Regions from separate parts of the Hafnia paralvei genome, predicted to be linked through region 3. Evidence: predicted binding sites of a transcription regulator. Region 3 holds the regulator's gene; each other region holds the start of a gene.
The links. The regulator PurR, encoded in region 3, represses purine synthesis genes. The targets are predictions, from matches to a motif close to CANGCAAACGTTTGCNTG.

Region 1: the regulator PurR is predicted to act here: its motif matches at 1,297-1,314, upstream of purH (bifunctional phosphoribosylaminoimidazolecarboxamide formyltransferase/IMP cyclohydrolase).
Region 2: the regulator PurR is predicted to act here: its motif matches at 1,066-1,083, upstream of serA (phosphoglycerate dehydrogenase).

The regions. Positions count from the first base shown of each region.
Region 1 is NZ_CP083737.1:300,441-302,648, forward strand. Features, by position in the region: gene purH (bifunctional phosphoribosylaminoimidazolecarboxamide formyltransferase/IMP cyclohydrolase) at 1-1,169, opposite strand, end outside; rRNA gene K9N75_RS01405 (16S ribosomal RNA) at 1,782-2,208, shown strand, end outside.
Region 2 is NZ_CP083737.1:789,768-791,975, reverse strand. Features, by position in the region: gene serA (phosphoglycerate dehydrogenase) at 1-963, opposite strand, end outside; gene rpiA (ribose-5-phosphate isomerase RpiA) at 1,395-2,054, opposite strand.
Region 3 is NZ_CP083737.1:2,527,664-2,529,871, forward strand. Features, by position in the region: gene sodB (superoxide dismutase [Fe]) at 1-239, shown strand, start outside; gene cydH (cytochrome bd-I oxidase subunit CydH) at 331-420, opposite strand; gene purR (HTH-type transcriptional repressor PurR) at 777-1,802, shown strand; gene K9N75_RS11995 (ABC transporter permease) at 1,806-2,208, shown strand, end outside.

The sequences.
Region 1 (2,208 bases), 2.2 Mb from region 3:
TTGAAATCCAATCCATTTTGGCGAGCATTCCATTCGCCACAGGCTAAGACACGCACGTTTTGTTTGGCTGCGAGTAACTCAAGCGCAGGTTCGCTGATATGTGGGGCAATGATAACTTCAACAAACTGACGACTAATAATCGCCTGAGCGGTTTCGGCGTCGAGCTCACGGTTAAAGGCAATGATGCCGCCAAAGGCAGACGTTGGATCCGTTTTATAAGCGCGCTCGTAGGCATCTAAAATAGAACCACCAACGGCAACGCCACACGGGTTAGCATGCTTCACGATTACACAAGCAGGCTCACTAAACTCTTTCACACACTCTAGTGCGGCATCAGTATCTGCGATGTTGTTATAGGAAAGTGCTTTGCCCTGCAGTTGGTTAGCGGTGGCCACGGAGGCTTCTGTCACGTTCTCTTCTATATAGAAGGCAGCGTCTTGATGGCTATTCTCACCGTAGCGCATGTCTTGTTTCTTTATATAGCTAAGATTGAGTGTCCGTGGGAAGCGGCCAGAAGGTTCTTCGGTATTGCCATAATAAGGAGGAACCATCGTTCCAAAGTAATTCGCGATCATGCCATCGTAGGCAGCGGTGTGCTCGAATGCCTTAATGGCCAAATCGAAACGCGTTGCGTGGGTTAAAGAACCTTCATTGCTATCCATCTCATTAATGATGGCATCGAAGTCACTATTGTTCACCACAATCGCAACGTCTTTATGATTCTTGGCTGCCGAGCGCACCATGGTTGGTCCACCGATATCGATATTCTCAACGGCGTCGGCTAAAGAGCAATCTGGGCGAGCTACGGTTTGAGCGAAGGGATAAAGATTCACAACAACCATATCGATAGGCTTAATATCGTGATGAGACATAATGTCATCGTCTTGGCCGCGACGACCAAGGATTCCGCCATGCACCTTAGGATGCAAAGTCTTCACTCGTCCATCCATCATTTCGGGGAATCCTGTGTAATCAGAAACCTCGGTCACGGGTAAACCTGCTTCCGCTAACAGGCGGGCAGTGCCGCCAGTTGAAAGCAGCTCAACGCCACGCGAACTGAGCGCCTGAGCGAACTCAACAATACCGGCTTTATCAGATACGCTGAGTAGCGCACGGCGAATCGGACGGTAAGCGGAAGCTGAGCTCGTGTTTTGTGAACTGGAATGCATGGTAGTTATATCCCTCGGCTATGGAATCGCAATATAAAGAGCGTTATGTGAATACGGCATGCCCGTTTTATTCAAATAACGCCCCTTCGTTGGAAGAGGTCGAAAGATTTTAGCGCATCCAGATTGTAACGAAAACGTTTGCGTGATGCTCGTCAAATTTGTCACCAATATCGTTCTGTGGATAAGTTTGTGCACAAACGGGTATAAGGCGGGGTTTTGCTGTGGAATGCAGCAAACGATCGATTTATTGGAAATTAGGGGTTGTCAGCCTGCGAGAACTCCCTATAATGCGCCTCCATCGACACGGAACATGTGAATCACTTCACATCCTCTCCAAAGTTCGACAGAGAAAAAATCCTGAAATTATGGGTTGACTCTGAAAGAGGAAAGCGTATTATACGCCACCTCGAGTTAGCAAGCTAAGTCTCCTAACTCACTGCTCTTTAACAATTTATCAGACAATCTGTGTGGGCACTCACAAGACAATATCTAACGTCCTCGGACGATAAAATATTAAAGTCTTGAAGAGTGACCAAGCAGTAATTCATTTTTGAATTATTACGAAAGTTAATTTTCGAGCATCGCTTCACGTGTTGAAGCACATCAAGCTTTTAATTGAAGAGTTTGATCATGGCTCAGATTGAACGCTGGCGGCAGGCCTAACACATGCAAGTCGAGCGGTAGCACAAGAGAGCTTGCTCTCTGGGTGACGAGCGGCGGACGGGTGAGTAATGTCTGGGAAACTGCCTGATGGAGGGGGATAACTACTGGAAACGGTAGCTAATACCGCATGACGTCTTCGGACCAAAGTGGGGGACCTTCGGGCCTCACGCCATCAGATGTGCCCAGATGGGATTAGCTAGTAGGTGGGGTAATGGCTCACCTAGGCGACGATCTCTAGCTGGTCTGAGAGGATGACCAGCCACACTGGAACTGAGACACGGTCCAGACTCCTACGGGAGGCAGCAGTGGGGAATATTGCACAATGGGCGCAAGCCTGATGCAGCCATGCCGCGTGTATGAAGAAGGCCTTCGGGTT
Region 2 (2,208 bases), 1.7 Mb from region 3:
TGAAGAGCCGTTATCTGAATATTTTGCCAGCTTGCCCGCAACTTCTGCGCCAATATTTTCCTGCGCTTCCTGCGTTGAGCCGCCGATGTGAGGCGTTAGCAGCACGTTATCAAACTCACACAGCGGTGAGTTAAACGGATCGCTATTCGTTGCTGGCTCCGTTGGGAATACGTCAATAGCCGCACCAGACAAATGCTTAGATGACAGCGCATTGCATAGCGCAGGGATATCGACGACCGTCCCGCGAGAGGCGTTAATGAGAATCGAACCAGGCTTCATCAATGCCAGTTCATCCGCACCAATCATATCTTTCGTGGAGCGAGTTTCCGGCACATGCAGAGACACCACATCACTCATGTTGAGCAAATCAGAGAGATGGCGAACCTGTTGCGCATTACCCAGAGGTAGCTTGTTTTCAATGTCGTAGAAAAAGACATTCATCCCGATACCTTCAGCCAAAATGCCCAACTGAGTACCGATGTGACCATAGCCAATAATGCCGAGCTTTTTACCGCGAGCCTCAAAACAGCCAACGGCCTGCTTATTCCACTCACCGCGATGCGCGCAGGCATTCGCCGTCGGTATACCGCGCAACAGTAGCAATAACTCGCCAAGCACCATTTCAGCTACGGAGCGCGTATTTGAGAACGGCGCGTTAAATACCGGAATACCGCGTTTGGCAGCAGCAACCAGATCAACCTGATTGGTTCCAATACAGAAACAGCCGACAGCAATCAGCTTTTCGGCTGCCGCAAAGATATCTTCGGTCAGATGGGTTCGGGAGCGAATGCCTACAAAGTGGGCGTCGCGGATGGATGATTTCAGCGATTCCGAGTCCAGCGCACCTTTATGATATTCAATGTTGGTGTAACCCGCTGCACGTAAATTATCGACCGTGCTTTGATGAACGCCTTCAACTAAAAGGAATTTAATCCTGTCTTTCTCCAAAGATACTTTTGCCATGACCCGACCCTAACCCCTGTTAATTCGAACCTTAGTGTGACCGCTGCGAACGATAAAACTCATGCGGCATGCAGCCAACATAACAAATATTACGCATCCAGCAAGCCAACCGATTGCCTACAATGAGGTGAACAAAGGGAATAAATCGTTAAAAGTTGGCGAAAAATGCTACCGGCTTTCATCACCGCAGAGTGAAAGTATCGTCAAGCGCAAATATGTGACATATGTCACCGAATTTAGGGGGTGTGATAAATAAATGAAATTCAGTGTTTAAAACAAAGTTAACAAAGGGAAAGGCACTAAAGAGAAATTATGGCAGATGGACAAAAAAACAGCTCCGAGTTTTCGGAGCTGAGTCAACGATAACAATCGTTACAGCGAATTTAAGCCGTGATGGTTTTATAAGACGATGGCTTTATAAAACGATGATTTTATAAAACGATAGTTTTTACACCGTCTGCCGAACCGACCAACGCAACGTCAGCACCGCGGTTAGCAAACAGGCCAACGGTCACTACACCTGCAATCGCGTTGATTTGCTTTTCTAACGCAATTGCATCCATGATTTTCAGGTTATGCACATCTAAAATCACGTTGCCGTTATCGGTTAAAACACCTTGTCGATATTCTGGCTGACCACCGAGCTTCACCAACTCACGCGCAACATAGGAGCGTGCCATTGGAATAACCTCCACCGGCAGAGGGAATTTGCCCAGAATATCAACCTGTTTGGACGCATCGACGATGCAAATAAATTTCTTCGCGACGGCAGCTACCACTTTTTCACGCGTTAACGCCGCGCCGCCGCCTTTGATCATCTGCATGTGGCCGTTGATTTCATCTGCGCCATCAACATAAATATCGAGTGAGTCCACATCGTTAAGATCGAAGACAGTAATACCCAAACTCTTCAATTTCTCCGTAGAAGCGTCAGAGCTGGATACAGCACCCTCGATCTGCCCTTTCATGGTTCCTAGCGCATCAATAAAATGAGCCGCCGTTGACCCCGTCCCCACTCCAACGATGGTACCTGGCTTCACATATTTCAGCGCTTCCCAACCCACAGCTTTTTTCAGTTCATCTTGAGTCATTACCGAATCCTATCGACTAATCTACGAAAACGTGTGCGTATTATAGAGCAACTGCCTATAAAATGGCGTGTCACATGGCGAGTTTTTAGTCCTTAGTAACAACCTTTTCCCTGAGGTTGATGTATTTTCTCCTCGTCAATGAGGAGAAATGTGG
Region 3 (2,208 bases):
CTGCCGTGGGTAACTTTGGTTCTGGCTGGACGTGGCTGGTTAAAAAAGCGGACGGTTCTTTAGCTATCGTTAATACCTCAAACGCAGCAACCCCATTGACCAGCGGCGACAAACCACTGCTGACCGTGGACGTTTGGGAACACGCTTACTACATCGATTACCGCAATGCGCGTCCTAAATATCTGGAGAACTTCTGGGCTCTGGTAAACTGGGAATTCGTCGCTAAAAACTTGGCATAAGTTTTTAACGTACGTATATAAGAAAGGCGGTCGATTGACCGCCTTTTGTTTTAGTCATGTTAATAACTAAAGATTCCAACACGTCTTTAAATCAGTGCAGCGCTGCTACAAAGCTAAAGATAACAATAACTGCCAAAGCAGCAACCGTCGTCATTAGGGAATATTTCAGATCGGTTTCCATGTGCTCATCTCCCGCATTTCGTTATCAGATCAATTTTTATTATACATAAACACTTGCAGAAAGTGTGTGAAATCATTTTTACATACATCAAATGAGATCACACGCAGAAAATCATTCTATTATTCTTTCTCTTATCCCCTAATTTTGACTTCCCCTTTTGCATTTTATAGGCCAAAATTTACGGTTTACTGCTACGTATCAGCTTTCATAACGAAAAAGAATAGGCTGGCACTCGAAGTCTCTGCATATTCATTTATTTTATGTGCTTTCATTCGGTGTAATTTTAGATGTACGTAAGCAAACGATTAACACAATAGCTATGTTTTGATTACATAAGCTTAGGAGTCATCTGTTTCATGGCAACGATTAAAGATGTGGCAAAACGCGCGGGCGTTTCCACCACGACTGTGTCTCATGTCATTAATAAAACGCGCTTTGTCGCCGAAGAGACCAAAGCCGCGGTATGGGAGGCAATTAAAGAGCTGCACTATTCTCCCAGTGCCGTCGCCCGTAGCCTGAAAGTTAACCACACTAAATCGATCGGTTTACTGGCCACCTCCAGTGAAGCGCCCTATTTTGCTGAGGTCATCGAAGCCGTAGAGAACGCCTGCTACAGCCAAGGCTATACCCTAATTCTGTGCAATTCGCATAACAATCCAGAAAAGCAAAAAGCCTATCTCGCCATGTTGGCACAAAAGCGTGTTGATGGCCTGCTGGTGATGTGCTCTGAGTATCCAGAGAACCTACTACAGACGCTAGAAGACTACCGCAATATTCCGATGGTCGTTATGGATTGGGGAACGCAGCGCAGCGACTTTACCGATGCGATTCAAGATAACGCCTTCGAAGGGGGCTATTTAGCGGGCCGTTATTTGATTGAACGCGGCCATCGTGACATTGGTGCCATTACCGGACAGCTGTCGCGCAATACCGGCGGTGGACGCCTGCGGGGCTTCCTGAAAGCGCTACAAGAGGCCAATATCCCAACGCGCGATGAGTGGATGGTTGAAGGTGACTTTGAACCCGAGTCTGGATACAAAGCTATGCACCAAATCCTCTCGCAAAAGCATCGACCGACAGCCGTTTTTGTGGGTGGAGACATCATGGCCATGGGCGCCATCTGCGCCGCAGATGAAATGGGGTTGCGCGTCCCACAAGATATTTCGGTGATCGGGTATGATAACGTACGTAACGCACGTTACTTCACTCCGGCATTAACCACTATTCATCAGCCGAAAGAGCGTCTAGGTGCGATGGCCTTTGATATGCTGCTTGATCGTATCGTGAGCAAACGCGAAGATTCTCAGACTATCGAAGTGCACCCTAAATTGGTAGAGCGTCGTTCAGTAGCCGATGGCCCTTATCTGGACTATCGCCGCTAAGCGATGAAGAACGGCTGCTCCTGTCTCGCGCTGTTCCCTCTTGTGCTGATACTTGCTGGTGCGCTGCCGATTGCGGCGGCGCTACTGGTTATGCTTCAACCCCTTTCAGATACTTTTTCCCTTAGCCATTTTCTTGCGTCGTGGCACCTGTTGCTACAATGGCCAGGTATATTGCAATCCATCACGCTGAGCATATTCAGTGGTTTTGCCGCCACGCTAATATCACTATGGCTAGCTCTGGCGTTATGTGGGCAGGTCATTCTCAGACAGAATAGTCATATCGCGCGGGTTATCTCCACTGCTATTCTCGCTATACCGCACATTGCTTTAGCGACCGGATTGATCCTGCTGTTGTCCCCATCGGGCTGGTTGCTAAGGGTCATTTCCCCCACGCTTACCGGATACT